Regions from separate parts of the Paenibacillus sp. FSL R7-0273 genome, predicted to be linked through region 1. Evidence: riboswitches for the same ligand, from Rfam matches in the RefSeq annotation. Region 1 holds a riboswitch; each other region holds the start of a gene.
The links. A riboswitch is a leader RNA that binds a small molecule or an ion and turns the genes downstream of it on or off. The one in region 1 is predicted to bind cyclic di-AMP.
Positions count from the first base shown of each region.

Region 2: it holds a riboswitch for cyclic di-AMP, as region 1 does, so the genes downstream of both, R70723_RS17030 (APC family permease) here and R70723_RS00140 (resuscitation-promoting factor) in region 1, are expected to answer to the same signal.
Region 3: it holds a riboswitch for cyclic di-AMP, as region 1 does, so the genes downstream of both, R70723_RS27840 (KamA family radical SAM protein) here and R70723_RS00140 (resuscitation-promoting factor) in region 1, are expected to answer to the same signal.
Region 4: it holds a riboswitch for cyclic di-AMP, as region 1 does, so the genes downstream of both, R70723_RS02345 (hypothetical protein) here and R70723_RS00140 (resuscitation-promoting factor) in region 1, are expected to answer to the same signal.

Region 1 is NZ_CP009283.1:26,024-31,802, reverse strand. It holds gene rnmV (ribonuclease M5) at 1-181, opposite strand, end outside; gene R70723_RS00140 (resuscitation-promoting factor) at 338-1,504, opposite strand; cyclic di-AMP (ydaO/yuaA leader) riboswitch at 1,796-2,024, opposite strand; gene R70723_RS00135 (TatD family hydrolase) at 2,223-2,993, opposite strand; gene R70723_RS00130 (HD domain-containing protein) at 3,048-4,331, opposite strand; gene R70723_RS00125 (AbrB/MazE/SpoVT family DNA-binding domain-containing protein) at 4,638-4,892, shown strand; gene rsmI (16S rRNA (cytidine(1402)-2'-O)-methyltransferase) at 5,655-5,779, opposite strand, start outside.
Region 2 is NZ_CP009283.1:4,029,962-4,035,740, forward strand. It holds gene R70723_RS17020 ((2Fe-2S)-binding protein) at 1-728, opposite strand, end outside; gene R70723_RS17025 (ABC transporter ATP-binding protein) at 765-1,571, opposite strand; gene R70723_RS17030 (APC family permease) at 1,760-3,577, opposite strand; cyclic di-AMP (ydaO/yuaA leader) riboswitch at 3,713-3,872, opposite strand; gene R70723_RS17035 (disulfide oxidoreductase) at 4,099-4,533, opposite strand; gene R70723_RS17040 (thioredoxin domain-containing protein) at 4,530-5,285, opposite strand; gene R70723_RS17045 (ATP-binding protein) at 5,379-5,779, opposite strand, start outside.
Region 3 is NZ_CP009283.1:6,495,545-6,501,323, forward strand. It holds gene R70723_RS27825 (hypothetical protein) at 1-276, opposite strand, end outside; gene R70723_RS27830 (copper amine oxidase N-terminal domain-containing protein) at 304-1,440, opposite strand; gene R70723_RS27835 (cysteine hydrolase family protein) at 1,596-2,087, opposite strand; cyclic di-AMP (ydaO/yuaA leader) riboswitch at 2,238-2,381, shown strand; gene R70723_RS27840 (KamA family radical SAM protein) at 2,524-3,687, shown strand; gene R70723_RS27845 (DUF6612 family protein) at 3,762-4,661, opposite strand; gene R70723_RS27850 (beta-galactosidase, LacZ type) at 4,868-5,779, opposite strand, start outside.
Region 4 is NZ_CP009283.1:532,079-537,857, forward strand. It holds gene R70723_RS02325 (ABC transporter permease) at 1-231, shown strand, start outside; gene R70723_RS02330 (hypothetical protein) at 263-457, shown strand; gene R70723_RS02335 (TraB/GumN family protein) at 565-1,800, shown strand; gene R70723_RS02340 (hypothetical protein) at 1,933-2,139, shown strand; cyclic di-AMP (ydaO/yuaA leader) riboswitch at 2,151-2,349, shown strand; gene R70723_RS02345 (hypothetical protein) at 2,457-2,876, shown strand; gene R70723_RS02350 (glutaredoxin family protein) at 3,002-3,241, opposite strand; gene ytxJ (bacillithiol system redox-active protein YtxJ) at 3,238-3,564, opposite strand; gene R70723_RS02360 (ThuA domain-containing protein) at 3,729-4,370, shown strand; gene R70723_RS02365 (CHAD domain-containing protein) at 4,491-5,402, opposite strand; gene R70723_RS02370 (lipoate--protein ligase family protein) at 5,629-5,779, shown strand, end outside.

The sequences.
Region 1 (5,779 bases):
CACCGGCATGGTCGGGATCAGTTAGGATAATAATCCCTCTGCGCTCCATGGCCAGCGCAATTTTGGCAATGACCCTGCGGTCCACCGCAGAGCCGCCCGTCTCTATCGTATCGGCCTCTACCGCCCGCTTGACGGCAACCGTGTCGCTTTTGCCCTCGACTACAATCAGTTCTTTAATCATTGTTAAGCTCCCTTCGCTTACAGCAGAAACACAAAAAGAAGAGGATTCGCTCCCCTTCTTTTTGGCTAAAGAATGTATAAGTGATGAGCTAGCCCGTTCATAAAGTGCTACCCTCACTATATCGTATAAACCGTTAATTTGCAAAAGACTGCCGCCTTAATTCAGTTCCGGCTTCACGGGTCCAATCACATAGACTGTCCGGGATTTGCGTCCGAAATTACGGGCGTGGCTCAGTGAATCGTAGTAAACATCGATCTTATTGCCTTTAATGGCACCGCCTGTATCCTCTGCACGGCGGAATCCCAATCCCTCAATGTACACCCACCAGCCGATAGGAATAACATTTGGATCAACAGCAATAGTACGGCCTTCAGTTACGCGTGTTCCGGAAGCCGTTTTGGTTCCAATGCCTGGCTCTTCAGAAGAATATGCAGTCATCGATACATTTTTAATCATTTTCTTATACTGGAAATCTACGCCTGCCTTGTGCACGACGTTGGTTGTTGCCGCTACTTTTTTAGCTGAGCTGGAGGTAGTTGACTTGGTTTTCGTAGTGGTTGTCGCTGCAGCAACAACAGGTGTCGGAAGCTTCTTGGTACCAACGGCAATAATCTTGTCTTTGGTAACGGTCTGCACTTCCTTGCCGATCATGGTCTTGGAGACCAGCTCACCATCCTGATAGATCTTCTGGTAATGCTGGATGATGGCACCCGGCTTGCCTGCCTGTGCAACTCTTACGTCTCCCTTATACAGGGAAGGATCTGCGGTTTTGATGACCTTGAAGGGCAAGCTTACTGTCTGCTGTACCGTTTGCTTGGTAATACGGACAATCTTGACTTTCATGTCAGGTGTCACTGCGGTATCTAGCGAAGGGAAAATCTTGTCGTCGCCGTCCATGCTGTAGCCCAGCTTGGTAATGGCATCTCCGAGTGAGTCCTCGGTGGTATAAAGCGTCTTGGTCGCGCCGTCTGCAGTAAGCGTAAGCTTCTGGGCACGGGTAATGGTAACACGGTCGCCATCCTGTATTTCAGCGGTAAGGCCTATAGATACTACGTCATGCGGCGTCAGCGTAATCTGCTCCTTGGCCAGCACGTCGCTGAGCAGTGCTTCACGCGTTTCGAGCGTACGCACTTCTCCGTCTATTACTAAGTTAATTACTTTATTTCCCTGACCGTATACGTAGAGCATAATTAACAGCGCGATAACAATCGATACCGCACCTGCAAGCGAAAGTACGCGGGGATTCACTTGCTTTAACCGTAATGCGAAAGACCTGCTGGATGATTGCGAATCATGGGATACTTCTGGTTGGAATACGCCCATTCTCTCCATCCTCCTTACATAGCCCCGTCGTCCAAATAGTATATCAAAGTTGACTGAATCATATCTGACGAAACTAAGTTTGAGATTGCAACAGGATACGCCCGCATAACTTCAGCGTTTCCTGCTCATGGATCGCCTGCCCGGCATAAAGACTCCCAGAACCTGTTATATAACAGTATGCTGGGTACATCCGCGTTATTCATAACAAAAAAAGCCCAAAAGAGTTCTATAGAGGACTCTTTCGTGGCTTCTCCGGGTGTTAAGATACGCGGGAATGTGTATGCACGAGGTTTCCTCTCTTACTTGCGCTTACGGGGTTAGCTGTCGGGTTCGGGCATAAGAGAGACGCCCTATCTCAGGTCACCCGCTCACGGCGGTTGCCCTCAAATTCACCCCAAAGACCACGTGAAGAAATCAAATAAAGTCTGCGGCATTTCTCTGTTGTACTCTATGTACGCCCATGCGGCAGTGCATTATTGGTTCCCCCGTTCTCCATACGGAGACTCAGCGAGACGATTCATGATTCAGTGACTGTCACAGTAACAACAGCTCACTGCACTGAAAAGATGATATCCTGTTTTGATGCATGTTGTAAAGGACGGTTCAACCACGTTTACGCAAAAAAATGATTAAAATATTGTAATATTCGGCCATTTTAAGATTAAAAAGATTTAATATATCGCTTATACTTCTTTTTTCACCTGTTTTTCTCCGGATTTCAAACAATCCCAAATCGTTCCAGTGCGTTCGCATACGTAATTTCCGCTAATTCCTGTAAATCAATCCCTTTTATTTCCGCCGCTGCTTCTGCAACTAATTTTACATAACTGCTTTCATTCCGCTTGCCTCTGAAGGGGTGCGGAGTCAGATACGGGGAGTCTGTTTCGATCAGCAGCCGGTCCAGCGGAGTCTTAGCCAGCACCTCTTTTGGCACCCTGGCATTCTTAAACGTGACCGGTCCGCCGAAGCCCAGATGGAAGCCTAGATCAAGACACATTTTTGCCGTTTCCCAGCTTCCGGAGAAGGAATGCATAACACCGCCCACTTCATTGGCCTTCTCCTCCCGCAGAATCCGGACGACATCCTCATGGGCGTCACGGTTATGGATACAGATTGGCATGTTCAGCTCGCGGGCCAGCCCGATTTGCTTACGGAGCACCTCATGCTGCACTTCTTTCGGGGAAGTATCCCAGTAATAATCCAGCCCGATTTCCCCGATGGCCACTACCTTGGGGTGACTGCAGAGCGAAGCGATCCATTCCAGATCCCCGTCCTTCATGTCAATCGCATCGACCGGATGCCAGCCGACGGCTGCATAAATATAATCATAGGTCTCTGCCAGCTTCATGGTGGTCGGGATCGTCTCCCGGTTGAAGCCGATATTAATCATCTTCGTCACTCCGGCCTCTCTCGCCCGGGCGATAACCTCCTCGCGGTCCTCGTCGAATTGCGGAGCATCCAGATGGGTGTGTGTGTCAAATAAGCGCATCATGCAGCTTCCTTTCTGTCCTTATTTCTATGATGAATACCAACTTTTTTTGTATTATTTTGCAAAAATCTCAGCGATGGAGGGCGGCAGCTGTGAAAGAGCTTTCTGCAGCTTATCCTGCGGGAAATAGAGATGATACCTGCCGCGGTGAATCCCGCTTATAGAGCGGACAATATCAGAGACCTCGGAGATTTCCTTCAGCCTGTCATGGCGGTCAAGCAGCAGAATCTGTTTGCTGTCAAAAGCATCACCCGGCCGGAATACATCATAGGGGAGATCTGTCGGAAAATCAATTTCCAGGTCATATTCTGCATTCAGCCCGGCTGCGGCAAAGCTGCGGCGGATTTCGTCAATTGTCTCGGTATCCAGATTGTCGGTCTGTACATATTTATACAGTTTACGATGTATAAAACGGCTGCACAAGTCGCTTAGCAGCTCATCCTGCTCAAGGGTCCACTGCATAAAGGCGGTCTGTATCATCGCTTCATCCAGCAGCAGGTACTGCTGCACGGTTACCTCGCTTCTGAATAAGTCACTTAGCGGTTCAATCATGAAGCCGAAGGAATATCCTGACTGGAAGAGCTCCTTGGCTCTGCGCAGGATCTGCCGCAAAATAATCTCCGAGCTGCGGGTCACCGGATGAAAATAGACCTGCCAGTACATCTGGTAACGGGACATCAGATAATCCTCTATGGCATGCATTCCTGATTCCTTAACCACAACCCTGCCATCATAGGGGCGCAGCATTCTTAGAATCCGGTCAATATCAATCGTTCCGTAGTTAACTCCGGTGTAATAGGCATCCCGCAGCAGATAATCCATCCGGTCGGCATCAAGCGGGCCCGATACCAGATTGACGACAATCTCATGCTCATAGGTTTTGGCGATTACCGAAGCCACCTTCTGCGGAAAATCCTCGGCTACCTCCTTTAGAATTGCTGTAATTTCTGTGTCCTCCAGAATAATCCGGCAGGTCCAGTCCTCATGATTCATTTCAAACGCTTCTTCTATAGAATGGGAAAACGGGCCGTGTCCCAGATCATGCAGCAGGGCTGCACACAGGGTCAGCAGGCTTTCCTCCGGCATCCAGTCCTTATAACCGCTCCGCTCAAACTGTGAAATAATTCTCCTTGTAATTTCGTACACTCCCAGCGAGTGAGAGAACCGGCTGTGCTCCGCACCGTGAAAGGTGAGGTAAGAGGTGCCGAGCTGGCGGATCCGCCGCAGGCGCTGGAACTCCTTCGTATTAATCAGACGCCAGATAATCGTTTCCTGAACATGAACATAATTGTGAACCGGGTCTTTAAAAACCTTTTCCTCTGACAGCAGCTGTTTCATGGGATCAACTCCTTTTCCATAATTTAATTAGTAATTGATTGGAATTAAGTCTATAATAATGAATTATGTCATAGTTTGTCGAATAATGACATTTTAGATATTCACAAATCGACAACCGATTTTAATGCGCTTTTCCGGGGAACCGGGATAACTGCAGGGATTACAAAAGTTTTCTATCAAAAATTCCTTAAAATTAGTCACAAAAAAGGTTGACTGTTTTGGGAATGGTTGGTATTATAAGTATCATAAAACGGTGAACAATGTCGAATAATGACGCTTTGGAACTTTGAGAGGAGCAAGATTGCAATGATGAAATCAACAGGAATTGTAAGAAAAGTAGACGAGCTTGGACGGGTTGTTATTCCGATCGAATTGCGCCGTACGCTGGGCATTGGAGAAAAAGATGCGCTCGAAATTTACGTGGACGGTGAGCGGATCATGCTGAAAAAGTACGAGCCTGCCTGCATTTTCTGCGGAAACGCCGAGAACGTTACTTATTTCAAAGGAAAAATTGTTTGTCACGAATGTATTTCTGCTATCCCTACCCCTGTGACAAATTAAAACAAATCGGTTATAATAAGAACTAATCCAATTGTTAATTCTAACCTTTTTAATATCTCCTTGGCCTCCCGTTGATGCGGGAGGTATTTTTTTGCGTTTATGATGGAGGCTTCTAACGGGGGCTCCCCCCGTTATCCCCCTTTATTTTAAGGGAGAATGATTAAATAAAAATAATTTAATGGAAAAATTAATAATCAGATTAAAAAATTTCTTTCTTACCCTCCCCAACCCTCCCTGACAGGGAGGGACCCAAAGGGCCCCGGCCCTCTGGACACCCGGAAGCTTGTCTGATTTGGCAGCAGCGCGGACAAAAGGGATTGTTCGACGGAAGACCGGCCCTCTTTCGGGCAAATTCTCAGGGCCTTGCCATGCGAGGGACTCCCTCATAGGCGGTTTACCTATGAGGGCTACGCGATTTACAGGCCGCTCCGGCGTTACTGCCGAGCTGGAGCGCTGTCCCTTCGTGAATCGCTGAACTGCGGCAGTTGCGAGTGATTTGAGCGCTGACTACTTTACTGCCGGAGGCGCTCACCCTTTGGGAATCGCTTACTGCAGCAAATAACTGTACTTTTTGCAGTTAAATTACTCCAAATTGGTTGGTAAATATTTTTAATTGCACTTTGTACACTTATATCCATATAAATCCTCATTATTAAGTATTTTCTTAAAATATAAATGTACAAAATACATCTATATCTAATAAAAGGGATTATCGGTGCCAAATAAGTGTACAAAATGCAGTTATTTCTATATCTGACTTGTTTACTCCCGCTCCAGCAGAGCATTATAAATATCCCGCTTAGCCAGCCCGCGGTCGGAGGCCGCTTTTTTCATCGCATCCTTACGTGTAAGGCCGGATGTCTCATAGTGGGTTACATGCTCTCCGA
Region 2 (5,779 bases), 3.3 Mb from region 1:
CCGCCTTCGGTCCGGTAATAGAGACAGCAGCGGTTGCGCATATTCACAGTCTTATCCGGCTCAGCCAGCGATTCGATCTTGCGCACCTTGACCTGAAACGGATTTCTTTTCAAGCCGAATATCTCTGCCGGCATTTCTTCGCACAGATACCTGTAGTCATCCAGCAGGGTATCCAGCAGGCTGACAGGAAGGCCACCGGAAGTAAAGACTTCAAGATAATAATTAAATTTGGTGGGCAGCTGTCCCCAGATTTCGCCCCCGGCCAGACCGGTGACACGGGACAGCATGGTTAGCAGCGGGGCAGCCGTATCCCGGTAGAACTGGCTCAGCTGCTCATTACGCCACTCTGTCCGCTGCCCTGCTTCGGCCGGAGCCGGCTCAAAAGACCAGTCCTCCAGAGAGAAGGCGACACGCCAGTACCCCTGGGACGGAATGAGATGCACGGACAGTGCAGACAGACTGATTACAGGAACTGAAGAATATACAGTGAGCGCGTATTGGACTGCAAGAGCCACATTACCGAAAGCTCCGGCAAAATACGTTGCTGCCACCTTATCATCCAGACCTTTAATCAGCGGCCTGTAGCATTCAACAAAAGCGCTCATTCCGGCTTCATCAGCCATCTCCCCGGCATTAAAGGAATACACGGTGCCTTCAGGTATGCCGGGATGCAAATCAAACTTGCTGCTGAAGTCCTTTATCTGTTCCTGCTGCTGTGCTTCTGTCATCTCATTTCCTCCTCCTGTTGCTTCCCTTAAACCTGCTTACAAACCGGCAGCCTTGTAAGCCGCCAGCTCATACGGCAGGCACAGCGGCACACCGGTCCGCGGATCGGCAACGATGTCACATTCAATCCCGAACACCTTGCGGAGCACTTCCGGTGTCATAACCTCAGCAGGAGCCCCTTCACTGATGACCGTGCCTGCTTTGATCGCCACCATATGCTGGGCATAACGGGAAGCATGGTTAAGATCATGCACGACCATAATAATGGTCCGTCCTTCCTCCTGGTTCAGCTTCTGCAGGAGCTGCAGCACTTCCAGCTGATGGGCCATATCGAGGAACGTGGTCGGCTCGTCCAGGAACAGGATTTCCGTCTGCTGGGCCAGAGCCATAGCGATCCAGGCGCGCTGGCGCTGGCCGCCGGAGAGACGGTCGATCGGCCGGTTATGGAATTCCTCCATGCCGGTTACTTGAATGGCATTAGCAATGATATCACGGTCTTCAGGCGTCATTGTGCCGAAGCCCTTCTGATGCGGATAACGTCCGTAGCTGACCAGCTCGGATACAGTCAGACCGTCCGGTGCGGTCGGGTTCTGCGGCAGGATCGCCAGCTGGCGGGCGACTTCCTTGGTTGACAGTGTATGGATAGATTTACCGTCCAGCATGACACTTCCGCTCTTCGGCTTCATAATCCGGGCCATTGTTTTAAGGATTGTGGATTTACCGGAGCCGTTAGCACCGACCAGAGCGGTGATTTTCCCTGTCGGCAGTGACAGGTTCAGCTCCTTCACAATGGTTGCTTCCGCGTACCCGATACTTAGCTGCTCTGTGTTCAAACGTTCTGACATAATCCCACTCCTTAAATATTTATGTATAGTTGTATTTTGTATTAGTCCGGTTCAATTGAAATTCTTTATCACTCAACTGATATTCTTTCTCATTTATCATTATCGCAAATATCTGAAAGTTGTACAAGAGTTCACACAAAAAGGCTGCCCCGTTATTAACGGAAGCAGCCGATGCTTGAATTACCTGTCTATTTGTGCAAATGATAGGGCACTGTTGCCACTACAATATCCTTCTGATTCATCAGGTAAGAGCGGATGAACAGGCTGGTCTGATTATGGAGGACGGCCTGCCACCAGTGCTTCGTAATAAACTGCGGAATCAGCACTGTAATATGGTCTGTAGCAGCAGTCTTCCACTCTATGGTATCAATAAACTTCACCAGCGGACGGATGATGCTCCGGTACCGGGAACGGAGAACGATCAGGCGCACGCCCGGATTCCATTCCTCCCACTTCTGCTCCATCTTGTGGATCTCTTCTTCATCAAACCCAACATATACAGCCACCACATTATCCGTCAGGGACTTGGCATAGCTGATCGAATGCAGTACAGCGCGCGTCACACCCGCCACAGGAACGACTACTGTGCTGCCTTTAATACAGGGCTTGTCGGTTGCCGGACAAATCCGCAGCTGATCCGCAGTATTGAGGTAATGGCGGTGAATCCGGTGAAAGACAAACATAACCACCGGCAGGAAGATGAACGCCATCCATACACTGGAGAATTTCGTAATAATAAAGATCAGGGTGATCGTAAGTGTGGTCAGCATACCGACCGTGTTAACCGCAAACTTATTCTGCCAGCCCTTGGGTCTTGTTTTGAACCAGTGGACCATCATGCCGAGCTGGGACAGCGTGAACGGAATGAATACGCCGACTGCATACAGCGGAATCAGACCTTCAGTATTTCCGTGAAAAGCGGCTACCAGCACTGCCGACAGGACGCCGAGAAAAATAATCCCGTTAGAGAAGCCCAGCCGGTCTCCGCGCACCATAAACGCATGCGGCAGATATTTGTCTTTGGCAAACATAAAGGCCAGCAGCGGGAACGCCGAATAAGCCGTATTTGCAGCCAGGAATAGGATGACAGCTGTAACCCCTTGAATGAAGAAGTACAAACCGCCGCGGCCAAAGGTTGATTCCGCAATTTGTGACACTACTGTGGCTTTTTCATCCGGGGTAACCCCATACCAGTAAGCCAGAAGGGTAATACCTGTGAACATCAGACCGAGGATAAGCCCCATCATCATCAGCGTTTTGGCAGCATTTTTTTCCGCAGGAGCCTTGAAGTTCGGGATGGCATTGGATACCGCCTCTACCCCGGTGAGGGCTGAGCAGCCGGAGCTGAAGGCCTTCAATAGCAGGAACAGGCTGACATTGGACACGGCCGAGCCGATTTCAGGAACGCTGGCATGGGCGCCGCCGGTCAAATATTTGAACACCCCGGCACCGATCAGAAAGAAGATCGAAACGACAAATAAATATACCGGGATTGCGATAAAAGAGGCCGATTCCGTAACCCCGCGCAGATTGACGATCGTTAGCAGCAAAATGACGGATACAGCAATAAGTACAGTATGATCATGCAAGGCTGGAAAAGCGGATGTGATCGCGTCCGTGCCCGCCGAGGCGCTGACGGCAACCGTAAGAATATAATCGACCAGCAGCGAGCCGCCTGCTAACAGGCCGGTGGGGACACCGAGATTGCTTTTAGCTACAATATAGGCCCCGCCGCCCTGCGGATAAGCAAAGATCGTCTGCCGGTAGGATAAAATGAGGATGGCCAGCAGGCCCAGTACGGCAAGCGCGATTGGCAGTGAGTACCAGATGGCCGTGAAGCCTGCAGCCACCAGCACCAGGAGAATTTGTTCCGTTCCGTAGGCTACTGACGAGAGCGCATCAGAAGACAGGACAGCCAGCGCTTTCACCTTGGATAGCTTTTCCTGATCGAGCTCATTGGATTTCATCGGACGCCCGATCAATAGCCGCTTTACCTTGCTTACCATTGTTGTAACAGTTCCTCTCTTTGTTAGTTGAACCGGTTATACCGTGCGCTGTTTTCATCGCTTTCATAGGTGGATTTTCATAAATGCAGGCAAAAAAATAAGCCTACGGAAATGATCCGCATGCTTATGGCATGGTCATTATCCCACCTTTGCTTACGAGGTTAGCTGGCGGATTCGGGCTGTGGAAAGCCCTACGGCTGCAGGCTTTTGAGCCTGCTTCCGATTCACCCCGTCGGCCTTGCGGCCAAGTATGGTTCCCCCGATTTCCCTGCGGAAAATTCAGCGCATATTCAACTTCTCACAAGGCTTAATGATAGTCTACAAATCATTTCCAGTAAAGCTGTGAAACAAATGAAAAGACATGAAAAAACATCCAAAACCCGCAATTCCAAGATCGGGGATGAAGAGATCTTTCATTCTCTTGCATTATCCCTTTGTACCTTGGTTTTAGCGTGTTTTGGATGTTAATTGTGACAAAAAAATCAGGAATGATCAGCGTTTAAAGCCCGCCTGCCGGCAGCTTATTCTGCGTCGGTTTCCTTGCGCCCTGTCCAGAGCAGAACTGTAATCAGAACAAAGGCGGTCAAGGCCATCAGCGGAATGGTGATGAAGCCGAGAAGATTAATATAATCCTCATTGCAGGGAACGCCTATCGTACACGGAAGCACCTTGCTCAGTGCAGGAATCTTTTGCTCCGCATAGTGATAGATGGAGATGCTTCCGCCAATGATGCTCAGCGGCAATACGTAGGGGATAATTTTTTTATCCCCCCGGTATGTGGCAATTCCCAGCAGAAACAGCTGCGGATACATGAAGATACGCTGGAACCAGCATAGCTTGCAGGGCTCGAACTTCAAAACTTCGCTCAGGTATAGGCTTCCGGCCACAGCAATGATGGATACAAACCAGGCCAGATACAGACAATGTCGCCGGCAAAAGGCAGTAAAGCTTGTCACTCGGCACTCACCGCTTTGGACGCGGCTTGAATCTGGGCGTCAATCGCCTCCATATTGAACGGCTCATCGACCATTACCCCGTTCACAAACAGCGATGGCGTAGAGGATACACCGGATGCTGTTGCCAGCTGAATTTCACTGTCGATCTGACTCTTGTAGGTCTTCTCTTCAATATCCTTGCGGAGCAGATCATAATCAATCTGCAGATTCTCCTTCTGTGCCAGCTCAACCAGGAAATCGGCTGTAGCCCATTCCTTGTTCTCATCGCCTTGATTCGCATAAATTGCATCATAGTACTTCCAGAAGGCATCGCTGTTCTGATTATACACAGACAATGCTGCAAGGGCAGCCGTTGTGGAATCAGGCCCGAGGAAAGCCAGGTTTACAAAATACAGGGCTGCCTTGTCCTGATTGACATATTCCTGCACCAGCTGCGGTTTGATTACACCTGCGAACTGGGCGCAGGCTGGACATTTATAATCGCCGAACTCGACGATTTTGACCGGAGCATCCTCACTGCCGAGTCTTGTCAGAGTGCTGTAATTGAATTCAACAGGCTCAGCTGCTGTGCCTGCTGTAGAGCTGTCTTTGTTCGCCAGCATGAATAGCCCGGCAAAAATAACCGCCACCAGCACGATCGTAGCAACAATCACTATCAGTGTTTTCTTCTTCTGCTTCTCCATTTGCGCTACAAGCTGCTCATTTTTGCTTTTTGCAGGAAGTGCAGCGCTTTTGCGTTTGTTTTTGCCCAAGTGAGAGTTCCTTTCTGTCCTGAGGACCGCTTAAATATGAATCATATAATTTAAAATTATATAATTAAAGTTCTCACTTTGGCAAACCCGGGCTTACACAGCCTCCGTATTCAGCTCCAGGGAGACCGTCTCTTCGAAGTCCTGAGACTGCTCAGGCTCCGTCACTGCGGACTCAAGCTTCAGGCTGAAGACAACCTCCGTCCCGCTGCCCGGCTCGGAATACATAATAATCCGTCCGTTCATCAGCTCCACCAGCTTTCTGCTGATGGCAAGACCCAGACCGGTTCCGGGATAGAGCCGGTTATACGAGGCATCCAGCTGGGTAAAGGGCTGAAACAACAAGGGCAGCTTGTCAGCAGGAATGCCTATACCGGTGTCCTTGATCCGGAAGGTATATTCTCCCTCGATTCCCTGCGAACGGCTGAATCCGACATGCACCGCCACCTCACCCGCCGGTGTGAATTTGACTGCATTGCCGATCAGATTCACCAGAA
Region 3 (5,779 bases), 820 kb from region 1:
ATCCTTTAATTCCGTCTTCAGTGACTCCAGATATTTCGCTTCCTCATCTTGGCCGGCAACCAGATGATTAACAATGAGATAGGTCTGCTCGCCAGCAGGTGAATAGAGATACAGTCCGCTTTTATCCTTGATCTGGTCTACAAAGCTTTTAGCCCCACTGCTAAGCTGCTTTAATTCTACCTCTTTGGGCGCTCCTTTAGCTAAGCTGCTGCATCCCGCTATAATAGCAACCATAAAGATACACAGACAGCTTGCTACAGCAGTCATTTTTCTCATTACGCTCCTCCTTAACCCGCGCCGGATTTATTGCGAACCCACTGTATACGTCACGGTCTTCACTTTTCCGTCAGGCAGCGTGGCATAAGTGAAGGTCATCAGATTCCCCTCCCGCTTCTTTAGGACAAGCATTTTACTAAGATAAAAATCATCCGATCCGTCTGCCCGGTCCCACTCTTTACGGTCCCCGGCACTGATCAGTTGCGCACTAAGATTGATGCCTGTCCCGCTTGCAGTATTAATGGCATACAGCTGTGTGTTTGTCATGAATCGTGCCAGGATAATATCCTTTGCCGCATATTCAATAGTGTATTGTCCTTCTATGCCTGTGATGGCTTCCAGATCAAACAGCTTGCCCAGGCTGCCGTCTGCATTAATGTACTGTACGCCGGCACCATCGGTCATGTAGATCTGGGGGGTTTTTAGCAGAGGAGCCTTTATGTATGACTTGATATTATAGTGATAGTCCATCTGCTTTACAATTGTGCCGTCTTGAATCAGCGCCTGGTAGCCGTTGCTTATGTCCTGGAACATTGCATAATGGTTATCGGTGAGCAGCAGAAGCTCCGTACCCTTACCTACATTCTTAACCTCAAGACCATGGGTATAAATCAGATCAGCAAACGGCAGTTCTCCGATCAGCACCGGCTTTCCGGAAGCAGAGATACTATAGAAGACATTGCCGTTCTTTTGTGACACCCAGTAGGTTCTGCCTTGAGCCGAAGCAACCGAATAACGTAGCTCATCCACAATGTTCAAGCTGCCGCTGTCCTTGTCATAAACCGTTTTGCCGCCCAGCAGACTGACTGCTGATACCAGCGGTACATAGATTTTACCTTTGAGAATATGCGGCGCCTTAGTCAGGCTTGCTGCAGTACCGTCTACAGTTGCGCTAACAGTACCGGCAGTCAAAGCAACCTCGCGGCCGGGACGGATCAGCTTAGCCGACCTCGTGCTCTGATTCCAGGTAAGGGCGTAGCCCATCGTCTGTGCCAGCTGCTGCAGCGGAACAAGCGTAGTACCAGAAGTAACTACCTGGCTGCGGCCCAGTGAGGTCTCTTTGTAATTCAGCTGAATAACGCTGGCCGAGGCTGCAGATGCTGCTCCCGGACTTAAAGCAATAGCCGCTGCCAGAATGCCGGCAGCCAGCTTCCAATTTTTCATTATGTAAGTCTCCCCTATAATAGAATAGCTTCTGTACTATTGGACGAGCGTAAATGGAAAAAGTTTCAATATACAAGAGGCTTTCTCCAAATAAAAAACACCCCTCCGTTCCGCAGAGCTACTGCAGACAAACAGGGTGTCGTTGGTGTTCAATGCTACTGGTTAATCAAATATGGAATCACCGGATACGAGATCAGATTACGGTCTCTAGAGGCAGCAGTGATTACGTCGCTGTATGCGCTCAAAACGCCATTTTGCAGCAGAACCGGACGGAAGCCCCGCTCGCTTGCCCCGTTGTAGGTAAACTGCACGCAGTGCTCCATCGAGAAGCCGGCGATGATCAGCAGCTCGACACCATGGTCGTTCAGCAGCTGCTCCAGCCCTGTTTTCCAGAATGCATTAGAGTGCTCCTTGGTTACCTTCAGATCACTGTCCTTCACCTGAATTTCCGGAATGATATTGTAGCGTTCCCTGGTAGCTTCCTCTATGCCCTCAATATCCTGAATGTGAATGACCAGCTGATCCTTCTCCCGGAGCATGTCTGCGACATAATTAATATATTCACAGCCGCGGTCCAGCGTCTTCTGATCGACCGAATCCCGCACATAGATTTCCTGCATATCAATAATCAAATAACCCAGCTTCATCAAGGTCCTCCTTGTTGTAAAAAGATATGCCGATATCGTACAACATAATCAGACGGAATACCAAATAACGTTTAATTAAAACTAAACTGTAAAAAGATAGCCTTGCAGCTGACGCCAACAACTTTGACTTAAGCAAACTTTGCAGGTTATACTTGAACTACGCTTAATTTCCAGCATTTCCAGCTGGAAAGCGGGGGAACCAGTCAATTGGGGCGAATCATTGAGATCAGCAATGTAGGGTACCATCTTACCCGAGTCCGTCAGCTAACCTCGTCAGTAGTGGATGGGTCTGCTTTTTTATGTTTCTAATAACATGAGACCCTTGTGCTAAGGGTCTCTTTTTGTGTTCTTTAGAGACCCTGCTGGCTAACAGTTTGGCTTTTGACATCAAGGCTCCCTATTGTCTCGCCATTCTGAGAACAAAGGAGAGATTCATGTGCAAAAGGTACGATACATAACCGACATTAACAAAATGGAAATACTGCCCGAAGCAGAAAGAGCCCGGCTCAAGGAGGTCACGGACAAATTTGTGTTCCGGGCGAACGACTACTATCTGTCCCTGATAGACTGGGAGGACCCGGATGATCCGATCCGCAGGCTCGTTGTTCCCGGAGAGGGAGAGCTCATGGAGTATGGGCAGTGGGATGCCTCCGATGAGGAAGCCAACTATGTGGTGCCGGGCTGCCAGCATAAGTACCGGACTACCGCCCTGCTGATTGTCTCCGAGGTCTGCGGGGCCTACTGCCGCTATTGCTTCCGCAAACGGCTGTTCCGCAATGATGTCAAAGAAGCCTCCTTCGATGTCACCGCCGGAATTGAGTATATCGCCGCCCATCCGGAGATCAACAACGTTCTGCTGACCGGAGGCGACAGTCTGATCCTCTCGACAACCAAGCTGCGCTTCATCATTGAGAGCCTGCGGGCCATCCCGCATGTTAAAATCATCCGCCTCGGCTCCAAGCTGCCGGTATTCAATCCGATGCGTATCTCCCAGGACCCCGAGCTGCTGGAGCTGATCCGCACCCACTCTACTGTAGAAAAACGAATTTATATTATGGCGCATATTAATCATCCGCGGGAAATCACACCTGAGGCCAAGCGGGCCGTAAGAGCCCTGCATGACGCCGGGGCAATTATCGTCAATCAGACTCCGGTGCTTAAGGGCATTAACGATGACCCTGCTGTTCTGGGTGAGCTGCTGGACCGCCTGTCCTGGGCCGGAATCACGCCCTACTATTTCTTTATTAACCGGCCGATCGCCGGCAACCGTGAATTCGTCCTGCCGCTTGAGCAGGTATACCGGATCGTCGAAGAAGCCAAAGCCCGAACCTCAGGCCTCGGCAAAAGAGTCAGGCTTTCCATGAGCCACTCCTCCGGCAAAATCGAAATTCTGGCCATTGAAGACGGCAAAGCCTATCTTAAATACCATCAGTCCCGTGATCAGGAGTACGGAAAATTCATGATCCTCGACTGCCCGGAGGATGCCGAATGGTTCGATGACCTGCCGGGGAATGAGCAATACTGGAGCAAGCCTGTGAAGAAAAGTACGGGTGTCACTGCATGTAATGCAGCGTTACAGGAGACTGTTATTGCGAAGTAAGACTCACTATTAAAACAACGATAGCCCCGGAGATTGGATTATCCCGGGGCTGTTCAATATTTCCGCTATAAGCTCTACTCCAGCTCAGCCGGTTTAACAATTGCTGGGATCTTATTATTCTTGGAGTATTTCGCTTCAATCTTGGTAGTGTATGTATCCTTCGCTCCGTCAGCTGCTAATACATAGCTCAGGTCAACAGTCAGCTTCTCTGTCTGCCATGTCTTGGTATTGACGAATACCTTCCAGGTTACACTCTTCGGCTGCAGGGTCTCCCCATCCCAAAGATTCTCCTGATCATATAAGGTAATGACCGCCTTAGCTGCCGCCGGATCAGTCAGTGTAAACTGCATAACAGTCTGTGTTCCGGCAGTACTTATTTTCATGGATTTTTTGTAGGCTTTGACGGAATCCAGCATGGCTGCAGGATCATACTGGCCTTTGGAGTAAAAGGTATTCCACTCTGCCTTCTCCAGGTCAATCCAATACTGCGCCTCAGGATCAATCGGCTCTCCGTCGCCGTCCGTTACAGTATCAGTATTGCTAAGCTCTTCACTACTTTCATAGTCTCCTTCAGAATCTGCGATAAGCTCGCTGCCGTCTACCAGATAGTAGGACTCCTTATCATTTGCGTACAGCTCATAAGAAGTCTCCAGCAGGCTGACTTTTACACTTCCTGCTGCAGCAAAGGCAGGCAGGCGGTTAATATCCAGATTGAGCGTGTTGGTATTGCTGATCTTCACGCCTCCGCTTTGTACATCCTGTTTCTTGGTCACATCAATGTGAAAATTCTTAAGTGTCTTTGCTGCTGCAGTTACCTTGCTGATCACCTGATCGGCCGTTAATGCTTTAGCCGCAGGAGCCTTGGCAGCCGCTGCCGACACTGTATCAGAGCCGGACACCCCTTCAGCCGCTCCCGACAGCAGCACAACCCCCGCTACCAGACTTGTGCCGATTGTTTTTAGTACCCTTTTCATCCCGAATCTCCCTCTCGGATTGCAATGCCCGCCACAGCAAACCTCTCCCAAGGCTGCCCCTCCGGCTATCCGATCATAGTATATTTGCCATGGGCACTTGTCCCACCATTAATCTATCATGGAGATAATTTCCTGTAAATGATCAAAAGCCGGCCCCGCTCTGAATACCATCAGAGCGGGGCCGGCTTCATTTCTACAGCATTACATTAATTCTCTCCCAAACCCAAACCGGACAGGAAGAATTCATATTCCAGCGGCTGGTCTGCAGGAATTCTGTATTCCGGATGGACCGGTGCGCCCCAGCTGTCGTCACCGCCGACGCCCATTTGTCTGCCGGCAACAGTTACTACAGTGTAGTGAACCTGCGGAAGCTCAAACGGATGAGCGGCATGCTCCAGCTCGAATGCGGTATATGGCGACAAGGTACATTCTACAGGAGCGCTTGCCGGAGCTGTAATCTGCAGCCCGACTCCTGCTTTATCGGTAATACTCACGCGGCGGACACCCGTGCGGTTGCCTGATTCCTGCGGTACAAGATAGCGGGACGGCAGTTCCTGTACCTTGCGGCTGAACACACCGAGTCTGGCGCCGAACGCACGGTCGATGTAGTTCTCCTCAGGTCCCATTGCGTACCACTCGGACTGCTCATAGTCAGCCGACATCTTGAAGAATAAGGCTACGATCGGCACATCCGGAAGTCCGGCAGCACCGGAATAACGCGTACGAACTCTTACCGTTCCGTTGCCGTACACAGTATAAGCTGTCTTAAACGCCAGCTCCTCATGAATGCTGAACCGGTAATCAAAGCTTACCGTTACTGCGCCTTCCTCCTGCTCAAGGCTTCCCTCTACGCATTTGCGGGCCAGACTGGCAGCGTACCAGGCTCCGCCATGGTATCCGAGCTGGGTTCCCTTGTCGTTGTCAGTAGCTGCACGCCAGAAAAGCGGCGCCGGAGGAGCCTCAATCATCTCATGTCCGTGATAGTTCAGCGACACGAGCGATCCGACCTGCTTGGAGAAGATTACGGTAAAGCCTTCGCCGATTACGCCGATCTGCACATCTCCTTCTACTACGTTCAGTGCGCCTGCAGGCAGTTCAGCCTGCGCAGCCTCCACATT
Region 4 (5,779 bases), 510 kb from region 1:
GTCAAGGTAGCGAGCTACATTCCGTTCACCTCACCGCTGAGTATGCTGCTGCGTATCGGAGTCGGCCAGGTCGCCTTCTGGGAGATTATCGTCTCGCTGGTCATTCTGCTGGTAACAACCTTTGCATTCGGCTGGCTGGCAGCGAAGATCTACCGCACAGGCGTACTGATGTACGGCAAGCGCCCAAGCATTAAAGAGATCAGAAAAGCAATGAAGGCCTACAAAATCTAATACAAAAATAAAAATAAGAGGAGCAATTACAATGATGAGTAAAAAAAATCAAAACTTCCTGTTTCTTGCAGTATGCGCGTTGAACATGATTATGTTCGGTCTGGTAATAGATACGAACGGTTCCCCAGTACGTGACTTCATACAAGGACTAACCGTAGGATTAAGTGCTGCAGCAGTGTTTGCAATGCTGTGGGGAATGGCCAAAGAGCGCAGAAGCAGAGCGTAACGCATCCCTTGTATTTGAATAACAAACTTTGTCATCCCTGTGTCTACTATCCTATATTTGCTTAATTATATTATGTTGACTATATGAAGCTAAAGGAGACAAGGTACATGAGAAACTGGAAACAAATGCTATTATCTCTTACCCTATCGGCAGGATTGCTTACCGCAACAGCAGCTCCGGCCATGGCCGCCCCGCAGCAGCCGGCAATAAAAGTGAACAATCAGGTCGTGGAATACAAGGCAGGCGCACCGGTCAACAATCAGGGCACTACGCTTGTTCCGCTTAGAGCTACGCTTGAAGCGATGGATGCCCAGCTGCAGAATGCGGCGGGCGACACAATCTATGCCATTGTTGACGGTAAGTCCGTTACTCTGAAAAGTAAGCTTACCGTAATTAACGGCGTGACCTACGCACCTATCCGGGTTCTAGGTGATGCCGCGGGTTACGAGGTCAGCTGGGATACGCAGACCCGTACGGTTGTTCTGAAGACCAAGACTACAGGCAGCGGAAGCCAGAGTGCTGTAAGTACGCAAGGCGGACGCGGCTTCATGTGGGAAGTCGAAAGCAACGGCAACACGGTGTATCTGGTCGGCTCCATGCATATTGCCGATGACAGCTTCTATCCGCTGAGCAAGGAATTTGAAGAGGCTTTTGCCGAGTCTGATTATCTTGGTGTAGAAATTGATATCAGCAAGGCGGCTGATGAGGCATCGCAGAAGCTGGTTCTGGAAATGGGGACGTATCAGGACGGCACGACGCTGAAGGATCATATCTCCGGCGAGACATATGCCAAGCTGGGTGAGGTGCTTAAGGAAGCAGGTGTTCAGGCCAATGCGCTGGACCAGTTCAAGCCTTGGGTGGCAGAAACGACACTCAGCAGCCTGAAAGCAGCGACGGCCGGCTACGAGGCTTCAGCCGGAATTGACTTGTACTTCATTCAGAAGGCGATTGAGCGGAAAATTCCGGTTGTGGAGCTGGAATCCTATGAATCCCAGCTGGGTATGTTCAACAACTTCTCCAAAGAGCTGCAGGAGGCTAATCTTCTCGCAGCAATAGAGAATTATGATGTGATTGATCAGAGTGTAGATATGATGGCCGAGATCTGGAAATCAGGCAATGATGAGCAGCTGCTGCAGCTGACCAACAGCTTTGCCGGAGACGCGGAATACTACAAGGCGATGCTGGTTGACCGCAACATCGGTATGGCTGACAAAATTGACGATTACCTTAAGAACGGCAAGAATGAAGAGTATTTCATTGTAGTCGGTGCGGCGCATTACCTGGGTGAGCATGGCATTATCAAGCTGCTCCAGGATAAGGGTTATACTGTGGTCCGGAAATAACATATCAGCAGGAAAAAAGGTGCCCATCCGGAGAGGATCGGCATCTTTTTCTTGATTAGCGGCAGCAGGACTTGCGAGGGGCTGGTGATCCGGCCGCCGATAGTGTACCCTTAGTACTAAGGAGTGGTAGTCTTGAACCTGAATGTAAAAACCCCGGTATTAGTTACCGGTTCCGCCCTGCTGATCGTAGCCAGCAGTCTGCTTCAGCCGGATGGCAGCACCCTGCTGGGTGCGTTACAGACCCTGCTGCTGGGTCTGGGAATCCTGGGCTGCCTGATGGCTGTCCTGCGGTTCGTAAAGAGCAGCAAGAAGAGCAGCGGTAAAGGGAAAAAGAGATAAAAGATAACTACATATGAAATCCGCTTAATTTCCGTAACGGAAAGCGGGGGAACCAACAACCGGAGGCTGCGGGCAAGCAGGCGGGGCCGGTTATGGGGTGAATCCTTGAGTCTGTGAGAAGCGCTGAAGCTTCCTGCAGAGGACAGGTAGGGCGACTCTCAACGCCCGAATCCGGCAGCTAACCTCGTAAGCGTATTGCAGAGAGGATCAGTATATTGTGACCGTTAACCGGACCGCAAAGGGAATCCTTTGCGGTTTTTTGCTGTTTTCTTATAGAAAAATTTAGATAAAGAAGTAAGAGGGAAGGGGAGACGAAAATGGAGATGGCAATGGACGCTCAGGAAGATTATATCCTCATTTGTGCGCCTACGAAGGCGGGAGAGCATTTTATTAAGCTGCTGATTGCGAAGGGGGCAAGGTTTGCGGGGCTTGCCAACAATCCGGCTGAGAAGCAGCGGCTGGCGGAGCTGGGGGTAGAGGTGATTTTTGAGGTGGACACCCGGCATCTGCATACCTGGCTCAGACCGCCGTTTCCGGTAGGCCGGATCTATCTGTTTGAGAGCAGTGTCGCATTATGCTGCCGTTATGTGCAGATGTGCCGGACCTGGACGACCGGGCCGATTTCCGTGATTACGACCTCCATGCGGCCAAGGCTGGTCTATAAAGGGCTTGGAGCCGACAATGTCATCTATAGCCACAGCGGGCATGTCAGCCATCTGGCGGCAGAGTGTGAATAAGGGGGCACTGGATGTAGCGGGCCAACCGTGTGCAGATTCTGCTATATGGTTTAACCATAAAAAAAGTATTCCCCGGGCTTCGGACCAGGGAATACTTTTTTTATGACACTGGGTACTAAAGGCTGTTATCTGGCAGCGGCGATCAGTTCCTCAAGCTCAGGAAGGTTGAAGCCCTTGACGGCCCGGTCACCGGATACCGTTACAGGAATGCCCATAAAACCAAGCTTTTCAACTTCCTCCTGATAGACGGCGCTTGCCATAATATCGCGTACTTCAAAAGGAATTCCCTGATTGGTCAGCAGCTGCTTAACCTGATTGCAGTCACTGCAGCCTGCAGTGGAGTAGACGATTACAGGCTGGCTCATTTATCAACGGCCTCCTTGATGGCAGAGCGGGTGATTTTCCAGTGGGAGGTGTTCCAGCTCACATCGCTGCCTTCCAGCAGAAAAATCTGCGGGGATTCATGCTTGATGCCGAACTCCTCGGCAATCTGATTGGAGACCGGACGGTCTTCAATGACATGGACAATGGCCGCCGGTGTATCCGAGCTTTGTACATAAGCCTGGAATTCCTCATGCGCCTTAGCGCTGATCGGGCAGGTAGTGCTGTGCTTGAAAAGCAGCTTTTTGCCGGGCTGGCCGACATAATTATGCAGTTCATCAGAAGTATGCAGCTGTTGAATAGACATTGTATATCACCCTCCTGTAATAAGAAATGAAACCTGTAAGGATGATTGTAACATAGTTCAAAATTAAAGCAAAAGCCGTTTGTAAAAACATGGAGGAAGTGCTAAGGTGAATGGGACGTAACATGAAATGAAACAGTTTAATGGATGGAGAGGTGTCATTATTCATGTCTGAATTGAAAGCCCTTGCAATCGGCAGCTATACAGCGGTAAAGTACCACCCGTTTGCCGGAGTCGATCAGGAGCTTCAGCAGATCCTGTCGCCGGAATTTACAGTCGATGCATCTGAGGATTTCGGGCTGCTGAACCCGCAGAGTCTTAAAGATTATTCCCTGGTGGTCTCTTATACGGAGTTCTCCGATCATAAAATCGCGCCTGCCCACAGCGGGGCACTGCTGGCTTATGTTGCCGGAGGCGGCGGCCTGCTGGTGGTTCATAACGGGATATCCATGCAGCGCAATCCGGAGCTCGGTGCAATGCTGGGCGGGCATTTTACCCATCATCCGGACTATACAGCCCTCGGGCTCAATATACCGGCAGCCGTGCGGGAGCATCCGATTGTGCAGGGAATTGATGATTTTGTGATTGAGGACGAGCCTTATTATTTCGATATGCACCCTTATTTTGAGACAACGGTGCTCGCAGAATATCTGCACGGCGGAGCGATGCGGCAGGCGGCCTGGTGCCATGAGTTCGGACTTGGCCGGGCGGTCTATCTGATGCCGGGTCATCATCTGCCGTCCTTCTCGGTTCAGCCGTTCCGCAAGCTGATCTCAAGAAGCGCGATGTGGGCGGGCAGGCTGATCTGACCCTAAGACCGGAGGAGGCGCTGCTGAAGCAGAGCGCTTCTTAGGGGGGCAGAACAAAAAGGCGGGAAGTCGCATGCCGGCATGCGCTTCCCGCCTTCGTTATATTTTGATAGAGCAAGCTTACTGTTCACCCGGCACGGCACGGGGCTTCCCGGCTACCGGTACAACCTCGTTATGATATAGCGCTTCCAGCACCTCATTCTTAAGACTGTCTGTGAAGGCGCTCCAGGTCTTTTTGCCGACGCCCAGCTCATCACGCCCTATAGACTGTAAAGTGTCCAGCCAGACCCGCTTATCGTTAATGATGCCAAGCTGCTCCTGGATGCTCTTGTAATATTCCTCATGGGTATGAAATTTCTGATTAAGTGCAAAACCAGCGGCATTTGCCGTATAACGCAGCTCCTTGGCGGCAATTCTCAGGTCGTGCAGCGCTTCAAAAGCCTCGGCAGATTCCGCCTCTGGCCCCTTAAACAGCGCCTTGCAGGTTTTTTTCTGCTGATCGAAGGCAACCTCCAGCTCGCGCATCACCACATTAGCATCCTTTTTCAGGGTAAGGGACTCAAGCGGTCCGGCAAGAAAAGCCTCCCAGAGCTGGTCCAGCTCCTTCCCGGCAAGCTGCGGAAGCTCGGCCTCCAGCTTTTTGCGGTATTTTTTGCGCTGGTCCTTCTGATGCTTAATGACGGCTTTCAGCAGTGCGGCTGTCTTGTCGTCGCCGTCTTTTTTGGCTATTTGCCGCCGTTCCTTGAAGGATTCAATCAGTACATCGGCATCCCGGACCTTCCCGAGGCGCTTTTGGGCTTTTTTGAACCGGGTGTACAGCTCTCCGGCGGCAGAATGATCCGGATCCAGTATGGACAGCAGGGTAAGCAGCTTACGGCTGTTCACTCTCGACTGATGAATATTCTCCTCACCGAAGCCTTTCAGCGCATCCTTGCTGTAATCGCGGAAATTGACATAGAGCTTAATCATGGCCTGTTCCCATTGCCTTGTTTTGCTGATTTGCCTGTCCTTTGTCAGCTGTTCTGTGGTCATGCGGCATCACTCCTATACGTTGTGTACTGCTGTTGCATGAACGATTCTTCCCTAATCTAAGGATAACGGTTGCCGGAGCTGATTTCAAATGACTTTGCCTGTCTTTTTTAGGCATGGAGGAGGGGATGGGTTACAATAGAACGAAATCCGTTATAACCGAAAAAGGGCAGCAGGCCGCGGTACGTGCCGTTTATTACATAACATCCGGGGAAGAAGGGGATTATAAGTGGTTGACTATAAAGATTCGGGGTTGCTGGACAACCTGTTTGAAGGGCAGGAGCAGAAATCGGTAAGTGTGCTTCCTGCGAAAATGGTGCTGTTTGAGCACTTGGCTGAAGACCTGACGGCTGCGGAGGTGGAAGATATGCTGCTTCCGT